Regions from separate parts of the Staphylococcus agnetis genome, predicted to be linked through region 1. Evidence: riboswitches for the same ligand, from Rfam matches in the RefSeq annotation. Region 1 holds a riboswitch; the other holds the start of a gene.
The links. A riboswitch is a leader RNA that binds a small molecule or an ion and turns the genes downstream of it on or off. The one in region 1 is predicted to bind thiamine pyrophosphate.
Positions count from the first base shown of each region.

Region 2: linked by a shared signal. The riboswitch ahead of GJE18_RS03370 (ECF transporter S component) and the one ahead of tenA (thiaminase II) in region 1 are both predicted to bind thiamine pyrophosphate.

Region 1 is NZ_CP045927.1:1,653,392-1,661,531, reverse strand. It holds gene atpG (ATP synthase F1 subunit gamma) at 1-91, shown strand, start outside; gene atpD (F0F1 ATP synthase subunit beta) at 116-1,528, shown strand; gene GJE18_RS08465 (F0F1 ATP synthase subunit epsilon) at 1,550-1,954, shown strand; gene GJE18_RS08460 (DUF1146 family protein) at 2,205-2,438, shown strand; gene murA (UDP-N-acetylglucosamine 1-carboxyvinyltransferase) at 2,521-3,792, shown strand; gene fabZ (3-hydroxyacyl-ACP dehydratase FabZ) at 3,982-4,422, shown strand; gene GJE18_RS08440 (YwpF-like family protein) at 4,654-5,094, opposite strand; gene GJE18_RS08435 (single-stranded DNA-binding protein) at 5,260-5,646, shown strand; gene GJE18_RS08430 (LysM peptidoglycan-binding domain-containing protein) at 6,260-7,003, shown strand; TPP riboswitch at 7,088-7,187, shown strand; gene tenA (thiaminase II) at 7,253-7,942, shown strand; gene thiD (bifunctional hydroxymethylpyrimidine kinase/phosphomethylpyrimidine kinase) at 7,935-8,140, shown strand, end outside.
Region 2 is NZ_CP045927.1:672,222-680,361, reverse strand. It holds gene GJE18_RS03380 (class I SAM-dependent rRNA methyltransferase) at 1-775, opposite strand, end outside; gene auxA (lipoteichoic acid stability factor AuxA) at 962-2,293, opposite strand; gene graF (glycopeptide resistance-associated protein GraF) at 2,618-2,749, shown strand; TPP riboswitch at 3,006-3,106, shown strand; gene GJE18_RS03370 (ECF transporter S component) at 3,222-3,806, shown strand; gene GJE18_RS03365 (ABC transporter ATP-binding protein) at 3,819-5,213, shown strand; gene GJE18_RS03360 (energy-coupling factor transporter transmembrane component T family protein) at 5,210-6,001, shown strand; gene purD (phosphoribosylamine--glycine ligase) at 6,202-7,446, opposite strand; gene purH (bifunctional phosphoribosylaminoimidazolecarboxamide formyltransferase/IMP cyclohydrolase) at 7,461-8,140, opposite strand, start outside.

The sequences.
Region 1 (8,140 bases):
CGATTTATCATTACAATACAACCGTGCGCGACAAGCAGCGATTACACAACAAATCACTGAGATTGTTGGTGGCGCAGCAGCATTAGAATAAGTTTAATAATAAGGAGGAACTAACATGGGATTAGGCCGTGTAACTCAGGTCATGGGGCCAGTCATTGACGTGCGTTTTGACCATAATGAAATTCCAAACATTAACAACGCACTAGTTATTGATGTGACGAGAGATGGTAAGACAGAACAACTTACTTTAGAAGTAGCGTTACATTTAGGTGACGATGTTGTCCGTTCTATTGCGATGGACTCAACAGATGGAGTTCAACGTGGTGCTGAAGTTAAAGACACTGGTGCACCGATTAGTGTTCCAGTTGGTGACGCGACTTTAGGACGTGTATTCAACGTATTAGGAGATAAAATTGACCTTGATCCAGAAATCGATGCCTCTGTGCGTCGTGATCCAATTCACCGTCAAGCGCCTCAATTTGACGAATTATCAACTGAAGTTGAAATTTTAGAAACAGGTATTAAAGTAGTAGATTTACTTGCACCTTATATTAAAGGTGGTAAAATCGGATTATTCGGTGGTGCCGGTGTAGGTAAAACAGTATTAATTCAAGAATTAATCAATAACATCGCGCAAGAACACGGTGGTATTTCTGTATTTGCCGGTGTAGGTGAACGTACACGTGAAGGTAACGATTTATATTATGAAATGAAAGATAGTGGCGTAATTGCGAAAACAGCGATGGTATTCGGTCAAATGAATGAACCACCTGGTGCACGTATGCGTGTTGCACTTTCTGGATTGACAATGGCTGAATATTTCCGTGATGAGCAAGGTCAAGACGTATTACTTTTCATTGACAACATTTTCCGTTTTACACAAGCAGGTTCTGAGGTATCAGCACTTCTTGGACGTATGCCATCTGCCGTTGGTTACCAACCAACATTAGCTACAGAAATGGGTCAATTACAAGAACGTATCACGTCAACGAATAAAGGTTCAGTTACATCAATTCAAGCGGTATTCGTACCAGCCGATGACTATACTGACCCAGCTCCAGCAACAGCGTTTGCGCACTTAGATGCAACAACGAACTTAGAGCGTAAATTAAGTGAAATGGGTATCTATCCAGCGGTTGACCCATTAGCTTCTACATCACGCGCATTAGAGCCAACAATTGTCGGTCAAGAGCACTATGAAGTAGCACGTCAAGTTCAATCTACATTACAAAAATACCGTGAATTACAAGACATTATCGCAATTCTAGGTATGGATGAACTTTCTGATGAAGATAAGAAAACGGTTGAACGCGCGCGTCGAATTCAATTCTTCTTATCTCAAAACTTCCACGTAGCGGAACAATTTACAGGTCAAAAAGGATCTTATGTACCAGTTAAAAATACGGTTCAAGACTTTAAAGCAATTTTAGATGGTAAATATGACCACATTCCTGAAGATGCATTCCGTCTTGTTGGTGGTATTGATGATGTGCTTGCAAAAGCAAAAGACATGGGTGTTGAAGTTTAATACGATTAGGAGGCTTGGATAATGAATACATTAACCTTAGATATCGTCACTCCTAATGGTTCTGTTTATAAACAAGACAATGTGGAAATTGTTGTCTTACAAACAACAGCAGGCGAAATGGGTGTGATGCATGGTCACATTCCGACGGTTGCGCCATTACGCATTGGACATATTAAAGTTAAGTGCAATGGTCAATCCGACTATATAGCTGTAACTGAAGGTTTTGCAGAAATACGTCAAGAAAAAGTTAATATCCTTGTACAATCAGCTGAATCAGCTGAAGATATAGACTTAGAGCGTGCGAAATCAGCAAAACAACGTGCAACGTTTTATCTTGATGGAGATAAAGAAGATACAGACCTAAAACGTGCAGAACGTGCGTTAAAACGTGCAGAAAATCGTATCGAAGTTGCTAAATTTAAATAATTTATTATAAAACCCACTGGTATGTACTAGTGGGTTTTAACATATTTACATACTGTCCATTTATAAACAAATATCATGTTATTTTGATTAATTGTATATACAAATCTTTGGAAAAGTCGTATGATATTATCTATGCGAATCTTAAAAAAGAGGGAAGTTGAAACCATATATTGGAAGGATTACATTGGGAATTCATACGTAAATCATGTAAAATTGAATAAGATTAACTTTAAAGGGGTAGCATCTTAAAATGGAATATTTAGGACAATTTGCAATTGTACATCTCATACTACATGTCATCTGTATATGTATTGCGTATTGGAGCATCAATGCGCTACGGTTAGACCAATTGTTTAAAAAAGGTTACCCAAAACAAGTTCAAGTTGCCCTCATATTTATCGCAATTTTACTAGGGACGAGTATGAGTAACTTTATAATTGATTTATTACAATTTTCAACTCAAATTCAATATTTAATCAAATAAATGAATGAGATAAGTTTAAGCGTATTGCAAGAAGTTTATAATTAATTATGTAAGTGTGTAAATAGTGGAGGATGTAAATAACATGGATAAAATTATTGTAAAAGGCGGCAATACCCTAAAAGGGGAAGTTCAAGTTGAAGGAGCTAAAAATGCAGTTTTACCTATTATTACAGCATCGTTATTAGCGAGTAAAGGTAAAAGTGAGCTTATCAATGTGCCTGCTTTAAGTGATGTTGAAACGATTAACAATGTCATAAATGTGCTCAATGCGAAAGTAAAATATAATGAAAAGAAACAATCAGTTACTGTCGATGCTTCGAAAGAATTAAAAGAAGAAGCACCATATGAATATGTAAGCAAAATGCGAGCAAGCATTTTAGTGATGGGACCATTATTAGCACGTCTTGGTAAAGCTAAAGTAGCATTGCCTGGTGGTTGTGCTATCGGTTCTAGACCGATTGAACAACACCTCAAAGGATTTGAAGCATTAGGTGCTGAAATTCATCAAGAGGCTGGTTATATTTATGCTGAATGTCCACATGGATTAATCGGAAGTGATATTCACCTAGATTTTCCAAGTGTTGGAGCAACGCAAAACATTGTGATGGCTGCATCTTTAGCTCAAGGGCGTACGGTTATTGAGAATGTCGCTAGAGAGCCTGAAATTGTAGATTTAGCCAACTACATAAATGAAATGGGTGGCGATGTCAAAGGTGCTGGTACGGACACCATTATTATTAATGGTGTAGATGCACTAACCGGGGTTCAACATGCTATTATTCCTGACCGAATTGAAGCAGGTACGTTTATGATTGCTGCGGCAATTACGCGTGGAGACATATTTGTTAAGGGTGCCATACAAGAGCATATGACAAGCTTAGTTTATAAGCTAGAAGAAATGGGTGTCAATCTTGAATATCAAGAGGATGGTATTCGTGTGACAGCGCCTGAACAGCTTAATCCAGTAGACATTAAAACATTACCACATCCAGGATTTCCAACTGATATGCAATCACAAATGATGGCTTTATTATTGACTGCTGAAGGGCATAAAGTGATCACAGAAACAGTATTCGAAAACCGTTTTATGCACGTGGGTGAATTTAAACGTATGAACGCTCAAATTTCAGTAGAAGGTCGCAGTGCAAAAATTGAAGGGAAAAGTGAACTTCAAGGGGCACAAGTAAAAGCAACAGATTTAAGAGCTGCTGCTGCGTTAATATTAGCTGGATTAGTTGCGGAAGGTGAAACAACTGTAACAGAACTCAACCATTTAGATCGTGGCTATGTTAATTTCCATGGTAAATTAAAAGCTTTGGGCGCAGATATTCAACGTATCAATGCGAAAAAATAACTTGTCATCAGTTTGGATCAATATCCAAAAATCTGTAAGTATTCAGCTTACCTTATTTATTTTAATTGCAGTTGTTTTATTTTTTATTGGATTAATGATAGGATTTTTAATAAATCAAGATAATATATTGAATGCGCTTAATCCTCATTTTTGGGAAAATTTTCGAGCGTTAATTGGAGGCAATTCATAATGGAAACTATTTTCGACTACAATGAAATCAAACAAATTATTCCACATCGTCAGCCATTTTTGCTTATTGATAAAGTGGTTGAGTATGAGCCAGGTCAACGTTGTGTAGGAATTAAGCAGGTTTCCGGTAATGAACCTTTTTTCCAAGGTCATTTTCCGAATTATGCTGTGATGCCAGGCGTATTGATTACAGAGGCACTTGCACAAACTGGTGCTGTAGCTATGTTAAATAGTGAAGAGAATAAAGGTAAATTAGCTTTATTTGCAGGTATCGATAAATGTCGCTTTAAAAAACAAGTGGTGCCAGGAGATACTCTAAAATTAGAAGTAGAAATTACGAAAATTAAAGGGCCAATCGGTAAAGGGACAGCTAAGGCTACCGTAAATGGGCAAGTGGCTTGTCAATGTGAATTAACGTTTGCATTACAAGACCCTCAATAATTTGTAAAGCGGAGACTGTGTGGACTACAGTTCCGCTTTTTTATAGTTTTTTCTAAAATTAAGATAATAATGATGTTAAATCGTAAAAGTCATTAGTATTAAAAATTTAATAAGAGTAAAAAACAACAAGTCTAGAATATCATGTACATCAAATGAGCATTAATTAAAAGCCACACATGAAATTCAATCATGCGTGGCTATATAGGATATTGCAAATGGATAATGTCTTCTTTAATCTTCTTGGCGTTCATCTTTAAGTCTTGGTTTGGATTGCATCATTCGGTTAAACGTTTTAATGAGCGCTTCACCTTCAAGGCCTTCACCAACGAGTTGTTCTAATAAATTTTCAGCATAAACTTGACGTAATGTGTAAATATGACATTCAAATACAATTGAAATGGTATCTTTAAGTGGGGTAATATGTTTAATCGTTGCATCGAATAAGGCTGGATCATTTGATGGTCTCGTAATGACAACTCTAATATCTAATAATGTTTCTGATGCCATATAAGCTTCCATTTCTTCAAGGTGAATATCAGAGATAACCACTTCTAATAACCATCCCGTACCACTGTTTTCTTTATTTATTATCACGCCGTCTTTTAATTCGTATTCTGTCACTGTGCCATTTTCCGTAACAATTTGAAAGCGTACTGCTTTAAATGTCTTCATTGATGCAACCCCCTCAAAACTTTTTTCAACTTTACGAAATATGTTCATTTATAGTTTATTATAACTTAATTCTTTATGGAAATTCCAAAATCTTTATAAAAATTAAGGGTGTAACAGGTATAAATTTAATATTATTAGGCTTGCCTTAGATTCGGTGCAACGCGTATGCTATATACATCAAGAGAGGAGGTGACAACGATCAACCAGTTTCAAGCAATCGGTATCATTATAAAATCTCCTAATTATTATGATACGCATGATACTCCATTTGTTACTTTTACAATTAAAATTGAACGTGATTACAAAAGTAAGCAAGATAAGCCAATTTATGATTTTCTAAATTGTAAAGCTTTTGGTGCTATCGCTCAATCGATTCATGATTTTTACCAACATGAAGATCTCATCGCTCTCAACGGACATATCCAATCAAGGAGATACGAAAAAGAAGGCGAATGGCGGTACACTACAGAATTGGTGATTGCACACATTCAGAACCTTTCATCTCATCCGTTATTAAAACCATCCCTAAATTCAAATTTGTCCAATGATTAATATTCAATTTGTCTGAAATCCAATCACACACTCCATATTTATTTTATCTAACTTATAATAACTCCAATTAAATTTAGTTTTTATCTTCCACCCAATGTATCCAATAAGATATTTTCTCAACAGAGCTACATCCTTACAATCACTGTTATATCAAGTTGACGTATATGAATTATTCGTATATAAGTCACAGATGATAACCCCTCGTTTATGTTATTTCATATATTTACTTTTTCAAAACAACGTATATTTATTACTCAATATTTTAAATGTGTTGCCACTGTGAACTAACCCTATCAAGTCTCCAATATTTATGATTATAAGTATTGGAGGCTTTTAAGATATAAATACGATGTTGATCTTGATCTTATTTCTATATCATTACATCTTAAGTAACTGTTTGCCATTTAAGTGATTAACCGGATTTATTTAATGAGAATTTTATTTTTTGTAATCATTTATGAGTTGAATCGTTACATGCAACAACCTAATTGTAATGGTTTTGTAATATAAATGGGCGTTAATTTAATATTTTTGTCATGTGATTGAAAAAGACTGGTGCTATATTATTTGTGAACATAACAAATTTTTATACCAATTACTGGAGGATTACTAAATGAAAAAATTACTTTTAGCAACATCAACAGTAGGTTTATTAGCGGCAGCACAATTTGCTACTAATGCTGAAGCAGCAAATCAAGATCAATTACAAATTCATGAAGGTGTCCATGTGATTCAATGGGGTGACACTTTAAATAAAATTGCAAAAAAATATGATGTTACTGTAGAACAATTAAAAACATGGAATAACTTAGAGTCTGATTTAATTATTGCAGGAGAGAAATTATACGTGACTGAAGATGCGGCTGCAGCACATGGTTACCATGCGACACAAGATTTTATTTTACCAACTGCATATCATACGACTACATATAACACGTCATCATACAATGCAGCTGCTTACTATACAGCTCCTACTCAATACACATCAACACAATCTTATGAAACGTACGCTGCACCTGTAGCACAATATTCAGCGTCTTCATATTCAAATGTTCAAACACAAACAACTTCTAGCTATCAAGCACCAAGAACTACAGCCGGTTCAGGATCTGTATATCAACAATTTATTAATGCTGGTGGTACAGCAGCGATGTGGAATTCTATCGTTATGCCAGAATCAGGTGGTAACCCTAACATTGTAAGCCCTTATGGTTACAGAGGATTAGGTCAAACGAAAGAAGCTTGGGGTACAGGTAGTGTAGCTACTCAAACGCAAGGTATGATTAATTATGCAAATTCACGCTATGGTTCTGTAGACCGTGCAATTCAATTCCGTTTAGCTAACGGATGGTGGTAAACAACATCAAACGCATCGACATATGTCGGTGCTTTTTTTATTGCTATTTGTAAAGTGTTTTGTTACGTTGTTATTAAATAATACAAAGACTACTAGGGGAGCCATATGGCTGAGATGAATTACATTCGGACCCTTTGAACCTGATATAGTTAACACTAACGTAGGGAAGTAGCGTAGGCATTAAATCCTTTTAATAATGACTAGGCTACTATTTTTAGTAGTCTTTTTTTATTGAGAAAGGAGATTATTATGTCATTTTCTGAAAATCTAAAGCAAGAGGCACAACCTATTATTGATGCGATTTACCATGATGGCTTTATTCAAGGTATGTTAAAGGGTGATATCTCTAAAAATGCAATTCAACATTATCTAAAGGCAGACGCACGCTATTTATTTGAGTTTGCTAAAATTTATGCTTTGTTAATACCTAAGGTAGATTCAAAAGAAGAGATTCAATTTCTTACAGAACAAATTATTTTTGCATCGTCAGGTGAAGTTGACGCACATCATATTCTCGCAGATTATGTAAATTTATCATATAATGAAATTATTCAAGAAGGCGAATGGTATCCAACAGCAGATCATTATATTAAACATATGTATTTTAATGCATATCATTTTGATGATGTCGCATATACAATTGCTGCAATGGCACCATGCCCATATGTTTACCAACAAATTGGTCAACGCGCGATGCGTGAACATCATTTTTCCTCTAACCATCCACTTAAAGCGTGGTTTGAATTTTATGCAAAAGGTATGGATGATTTAATGAATCATATTGATCATTGGTTAAATCATTGTGCAGAGAATACATCAAATAACGCACAACAACAATTAAAGAGAAATTTTTTAGAAAGTACTGTCCATGAACGTAATTTCTTTAATATGGCATATACACAAGAACATTGGGCATTTGGAGGAGAGACATATGAATAAGCTGAATATTGCGTTAACCATCGCTGGCACGGATCCATCAGGGGGCGCAGGCGTCATGGCTGATTTAAAATCATTTCATGCATGTGGGGTTTATGGCATGGCAGCAATCACGAGTATTGTTGCTCAAAATTCCTTAGGTGTACAACATATACACAACTTAGATACGTCGTGGCTTGAAGAACAACTCGAGAGTATTTT
Region 2 (8,140 bases), 980 kb from region 1:
TAATACCGAAATTTTCTTCCGTAAGTTGCCGTGAACGATTTGCTAGGTCTACACTTGTCGTTTGTGCCCCATTCGTAGCGGCGATGACAGAAAATGCACCCGTGTAACTAAATAAATTCAAGACCCGTTTACCATGACTATAATAATCTCGTAATTTTTTTCTTACTTCTTTTTGGTCTAAAAATATTCCAGTCATTGGGCCATCATCTAAGTGCACATTATAAAAAGTAAAATTTTCTTCAATAATAATTGGAAATTGTGTTTTTTTACCTAACACCCAACCACTTTTAATTTCATCATTTTTAAAACGTGTTTTTTCATAAATAGATTTAAATGGAAAGATGGCTTGTATTGCTTCTAAAATATCGGCTCTAAATTGATAAATGCCTTCAGAATACCATTGAACTAAAAGATGGCCATCATAATAATCAATTGTAAGTCCCCCTACACCATCACCTTCGCCATTAAACAGTCTAAAGGCATTCGTTCCTTCGATGTGATAATAATACGCACGCACATCATGTGCTTGTTGAAATAATGTTTTGAAGAATAACGTATTAATCGCTGTTTCACTATCATAAGATAAAATCCAACCTAATCCTTTATGTTGGCGCCCCACATAACATGTTGCGATAAATTCACCTTTTGATGATTTTAATTGGAAAAGGTCTCCTTCATTCAAACGGTCACTTTTAAAAATATCTGTTTCCACTATTAAAGGATACTGATTGAAATATTTTTCTTCTTTCCCTTTATTTAAAATTGCTGTTTTCATAATGTCAGCCTTTCTTTTATAGCATTTATTTTAGTTTAACATGAATCAAAGGAATCAATGAAAGTCTTTTTATTGGTGTTCATTTCAAATTATCAGAAATGAAAACATCAAAATCTATAATCAAAGCAAATTAAATCAAATAAACAGGATGAGACATTTCAGTCTCATCCTGTTTCAACACCCTCATTAAACGTGATTTTCAATTTTTTCAGGTGACGGTTGGCGTAATTGGAATACAAAAGCCACAATTGCTGGTATTAACATTAAAACTAAAATTGGTGTAATAAAAATAGATAACATCAATCCGTGAATCAAAATTACGATATATTCTGTTAATAACTTGAAGAACAGAATGCTTATCATAAACAATTTTAAGTAATAATGACTACCTTTCATCATATTTGTAACGGATGTCCATATAAATATCGTCACAATTAATAGTAATAAGAATAAGCTTACCCATTCATAAACATATTGTGTTTGTGATAGTTGCCAATCACCTGATAAAAATAATCCATTGCGGTTTTTAAATTCTACTAAAATGAAGAAAAATAACACAACCCCGCACGCAATGGATACGTATTCTCTTTTTAACCATTTAGGTCGATGTAAGAACGATGGAATGTCATCTTCTTCTAACGTTGCCCATCTCAACCATTTGTCTTTAAAGGCTTCACGTTTACGTCTTAGTTTTTCGATATCAATGCTACGACGTGTACGATATGAAAAGTCTTGCGTAAGTTCATTTGTGCGATCTTGGATATCTTTGAAGTGGTATTTTGATTGACCCGCAAAACTATATTTTTTACTACGAGAATAAGGATTTTCTTCTCCTGTGATTTCTTCTTGCGTCATAGGTAATGCTCGACGTAAAAATAAAAAGTTCCAAATCGCCATTTGGCCAAGCAACCATAATATTACGAAAAACGTGTTAATACTTAATACATCTATAGGCGCAACTTGTCGTTCCTCTATCCGACTATAAAGTGCCAGTTGCCCAATGATATAACAAAGACCATAACTTATGATAATCCATAGATAATGTTTTTTACGATTAAACGGATTAAGTTCATCTTTGTACGTGATATATCCAATATGTATTAAGAATGGAAAAACAAAAACAAAAGCTACAATACCGTAAACTTGTGACATGAATATTAACGTTAAGACAAAATAAATAATACCAATTAATAAAAACAGTATTGAAATATCATAATCAAAACGTGTTGTGTTCGTTAGCGTTCTCCCAATAAAAATCATAAAAAGACCAAATAATAAGATGATAATGCCACTCACTAAAGGTATTTCACCAATATAATTACTCATAACGCGAATAATTTCATTAAAAAAGGCCATAATAAAGTCCCACAAGTTCTCAATGTGAATCGCTGGCTTTTTATGTGCACTGAATTGGTGAATAAGTGGAATATTAAGGAAAATAATAACACTTAATAAAATAGAAACTGCACCGATGATGTAACTGTAGATCACTTCGGTGTATTTATTAAACAAAGACATCCGCTTCACCTCACAATTATTATATACGAAGACGCAGTACATGTCTTTATAAAAAACAAATCTCATTCTTAAGATGGAGAGACGTAAAACGTTGTAAATACACGTATTTTTTCAGTTTTTATAAAACAATGTTTATCATACTGCTTTCACTATATTTATTTATATTATCTTTTTAAACACGATTAAAACATACTTTATTCATAAGATTAACGCATTTATTTATTATACCAAAAGTTACATTTGTTTGTTACCCTTCTTTAAATGTTTAATAAATAAATATGTGGGAACTCTTAGAAGTAGATAACATAAAAGGAGAGATGTTATATGTCTAAAGAAGAAATCAAAAAAGCAGCAGAAAATGCTAAAGATAAAGAACAAGAATTAAAAGATAAAAAAGATGATGCTAAAGATGGTGCTGAAAAAACGAAAGATGATATCCAAAGCTCTTTTGAATAACGCATCCATTCAATAGCTGTATCTATTCACGGGGTCAGAACGGTTTATGTTCTGACTCCTTTTTTATTAACTGTAGTTTATTTAGATTCTTACACTTATTTGCATATCATTGATTAAATTAGCGTGTCTCAAAATACATTCAATTACCATTCAAACCTTATAACCAGCACTTTTCGTCAACGTTTAATCCACCATTCGATTCCACGCATTGACATTTAGTGACGTCGGGTGTATAGTGACGTTAATCAATTCAATAAACACACACTAGGGGTGTGCAAACTGAGATGAGGTCATCACCTCAAACCCTTTGAACCTGAACTAGATGATACTAGCGTAGGGAAGTGTGAAGATAAACTCTAAATGATTCACAATACGTCTGTTATTTGTGACCTTTCATTTGGTGTTCTATTTACACGCCCACGCACAGTACCTTGTTTAGGTGCTGTGTTTTTGTATATATAGGAGGATGTTTATGCGTTCAAAACGAAAAGGTTTAACATTATCTGACATATTAGTTACAGTGTTAATCTCTGTCATTTTTGCTGTTATTTATAATCTTTGGTGGGTGGCATACTATACCGTTCAACCTCTCGGCTTACATCTTGATCAATTGATGTATGGCATGTGGTTTGCAGTTGCTGTTGTGGCCTACCTTATCATTCCGAAAATGGGGATTGCTTTAATCGCTGAATTTGCAGCAGGTGCAGGAGAAACAATTATTATGGGCCGCTTTGATATTCCTACGATTATTTATGCCCTACTCCAAGGTTTAGCATGTGAAATTGTTTTTGCGATTTTTAAATATCAATCACGTGCATTTATGGTAAGTGTTTTAGCAGGGATGGCAGCAGCCATTATTAGTTTTCCAGTTGATTGGTATTATGGCTATTTAAATGAAGTTGCCGCTTGGAATTTAATTTTACTTATTATATTCCGTTTACTCAGTGGTGCTGTTTTAGCAGGGGTATTTCCTTATTATCTTGTGAAAGCATTAGACAAAACAGGTGTTACCAAACTATTCCGCCCTGCTTCTAAAGAAGATTATGATGCATTATAAGGAGCATTCATCGTGTTAAAAGCTACAAATTTACGTTTAAAATACCCTAATGGTCCTAAAAAAATTTTTGATGGGCTGAACATCGAAATTAAAGAAAAAGAAAAAGTACTTTTACTCGGTCCCTCAGGTTCTGGTAAGAGTACGTTGTTGAATGTCTTAAGTGGCATCGTACCCAACTTAATCGATTTACCTATGAAATATGATGACTTAAAGGTTGCCAAAAATGCTGGAGTTATTTTTCAGGATCCTGATTCTCAATTTTGTATGCCACAGGTGAATGAAGAACTTGCGTTTGTGTTAGAGAACCTTCAAGTCCCCCAAAATGAAATGGATCAAAAAATTTCAAAAGTTTTGGAGCAAGTACAATTAGATGTTCATCCTAAGCATGCGATACATCGATTAAGTGGAGGAATGAAGCAAAAACTAGCGGTTGCAGGCACCCTTTTACAAAAAGCGGATACGTTGTTTTTAGATGAGCCTACAGCCATGTTAGATACTGAAGCAACTGAAAATTTATGGACATTGTTAAAAACGTTATGGGAAGATCAAACAGTATTAATTGTTGAACATAAAGTAGAACATATATGGGATGTTGTCGATCGTGTTATTTTAATGAATCATGACGGACAAATAATTCAGGATGGAACACCTTCTGACATCCTCACCCATTTTGAAGAGACCTTAACAGATTACGGCGTGTGGCACCCTAGAGCATGGCAAGTCGCTCCACCGGTTGTCCAACACAATACACATTCTAATTTTCGTCTTACTTTTAAAAATGGCATCATCAAACGAGGCAAAAAGCACTTATATTCAGTAGACACTTTTCAAGTGCAATCAGGTGATTGGATTGTAATTACTGGAAAAAACGGAGCAGGCAAGACTACTTTTTTTGAATCACTGATGCAACTCATCCCGTATGAAGGTAGCCTTACATTCAATAACACTCCCATTCGTAAACTTAAAACCGCTTCATGTCATATGTTTTTGGTTTATCAAAATCCTGAGCTTCAATGTTTACAAAATTCAGTTTATGATGAAATTTTCATTAATTTCAAGCATCAAAATGCCGAAGATGCCCATGAAGCAACTGTAGAAATGTTAACATTACTGGATTTAATTCATGTTAAATCTCAACATCCCTTTGAACTTTCAATGGGTCAAAAACGCCGTTTAAGTGTTGCGATTGCGTTAAGTACATCTGCAGATATCATCTTGTTAGATGAACCTACATTTGGGTTAGATAGTCATAATACATTTAAACTTATTGATTTATTTCAACAACGTATTCAACAAGGCCAGGCCATTATAATGAATACGCACGATCCAGAAATCATTCAACGTTATCCCACACATCATTACATCATAGAAAATGGAAAAATGTTTGAAAGTAAGGTGACAACATGATTGAATCTTGGAAGTCATATCGAACATTTATGGATAAAGTCAATATAATAACGAAGTTGTTTCTAGGTATCGCATTATTCGTATTTGTGATTTTCGTACATAATTTTGATACGATGCTATACCTTGTCTCACTCATGTTTCTTTTGACTTTGATACTCAGTGGTGCTAAATTCCGAGTTTTATTTATTTTCATCACACTGAGTACATTGTTTGCCATCAGTTCATCACTTTTTATGATTTTTTACGGTAATGGACATCATGAGCTCTTCAAAATTGGATTTATTCGCATTACGGAAGAAAGTCTCGTTCGTGGGTTGCACTTATCTCTAAGAACGTTGGTCATTAGCTTTTTTGGTTTAGCTATCGCGTTTACATCGCAAGTGATTATGATTTTTTATAGCTTTATGCAACATCTACGCGTCAAACCTAAAATAGCATATGCATTTATGGCTGCTTTTCGAATGTTACCGTTAATTATGGAATCTTTTATCCAATTGAGACATGCCCTTAAAATGCGTTATCAAATGATTCAAAAATCTCATTATCGTGGTACAAAACGGTTTTATCATATTTTAATACCTTTATTAAGTCAGAACATGCGTAAAGCGCATCGTCTTTCTATCGCAATGGAAATGAAAGGTTTTAAAGATGGACCGCGAACGTATTATTATGATGCGCCTTTTAGTTACCGCGATATATTACTTATCGTTTCTATCATTGGTATCGTACTTTGTGCTTTAATGTTGAGTCATTATATACCGATTACTGGCATTACGGATGTACGATAGGTGCTTTGCGTTTTCACGATCTCGATGATGTGAAAAGGCACACCATTTCCTTTCCTACCTTTCCATCTGCAAAGGAAATAACCCGTTTAAAGAGCCCTTCTCACACTTATTGTGTTTGAAGGGCTCTCATGATATATATCGCTAAATGGTATAACTTATACTTCCAATTATGTGGTGACAAATGATGCAACAAATAAATCTTATTTTAATGCTTTATTGGCAATATCTTTACGATAAAATAATGCGTCGTTTTCAATTTTAGAAACACGTTGATATGCTAATTCTTGGGCTTTTTGGATCGTATCACCTTCACCTAAAGCAAGAATGACACGCCCGCCACTTGTCACAAAATTTTGTGCCTCATCCTTTTTCAACCCACTTACAAAATAATGCTCTAAATCTTCTTCAAAACCAGTCACGTGATGACCTTTTTCATAAGAAGCAGGATAGCCTTTAGATGCTAACATCACACCCACAACCGATTCAGACTTCCATTTTTGTGAAATAGGCTTTTTGTCTTTTAACTCTAAAATATGTGCCATCAAATCACTTTCAAGACGCGTTAATAACACTTGTGCCTCAGGGTCACCAAAACGTGCATTGAACTCTATCACTTTAGGTCCTTCTTTCGTTAAAATAGCACCAATATATAGAATACCAAAATAATGGTAACCTTCTGCTTTTAACGCTTTAGCAATGGGTTGAGCAATACGATCATTCGTTTGACGTAAAACGTCATCACTAATATGCGGAACGGGACAATACGCACCCATACCACCTGTGTTAGGTCCTTGATCACCATCATAAGCACGCTTATGGTCTTGTGCAATCGTTTCAAATGGAACAGCATAGTCCCCATTCACAAATGTCATGACTGAAAATTCTTCGCCTTCCAAAAAGGCTTCAAATACCACTTTATCATTGTCATTTGGATATAACGTATGCACGGCATCGACGGCCTCTTCACGTGTATGTGCAATGATAACGCCTTTCCCCGCTGCTAAACCATCCTTTTTTAATACCACAGGTAATGCGCACGTATCAACATAGTTTAACGCTTCATTTTTGTCATTAATTTCACGATAGTCTGCCGTTGGAATATCGTATTTTTTCATTAAATTTTTGGCAAACGTTTTAGATCCTTCTATTTGGGCTGCTGCTTGATTTGGCCCAAACACTGAGATGCCTGCCTCAATTAATAAATCTGCTAACCCATCTGTAAGAGGTTGCTCAGGACCAATAATCACCCACTCAATCGCATGATTCTTAGCAAAATCAAGAATGGCATCATGGTTTGTTTCAGCAATTTCTGAATGAATGTTTGCTATAGAAGTCATCGCATCATTACCCGGAATGACATCAATATGTGTAACAAGTTTCGATTGATTTAATTTATGCACAAGCGCATGTTCACGACCGCCACTACCAATAACGAGTATTTTCATTTTTAGTTCCTCCATTAATGTTTAAAATGACGTACACCTGTTGTCACCATAGTGATGCCATAACGGTTTGCCATATCTATAGAATCTTGATCTTTGATGGAGCCACCAGGTTGAATAATTGCTTTGATGCCTGCTTTGGCGGCAAGTTCGACTGTATCGTCCATTGGGAAAAAGCCATCTGAAGCTAAAGCAACTTGGTCATTCATTTCAATGGCTTGACGAATGGCAATGTCTGCTGCACCGACGCGGTTCATTTGACCCGCACCCACACCTACAGTTTGATGGTCATTCGCAAGGACAATCGCGTTACTTTTAACCGCTTTTGCCACTTCCCATCCTAGCAACAATGCGTCCCATTGTGCTTCTGTAGGTTGTACATCCGTAACAACTTTCATCTCTTTGCGCGCCGTTTGTACATCATCTTTATCTTGGACTAAATAACCACCAGATACAGAAACAAACTCTTGTTCACCTAAGATAGGCGCCATATCAATTTGAAGTAAACGAATATTTTTCTTTTGAGACAAGATCTCTAGTGCTTCTTCATCGTATGATGGCGCAATGATTACTTCTAAGAAAATCTCATGTAATTGTTGAGCCAATGCTTTAGTTACTGTTCTATTAAGTGCAACGATACCCCCGAAAATAGATGTCGAATCTGCTTGAAATGCATGTTCGAAAGCTTTTTCGATTG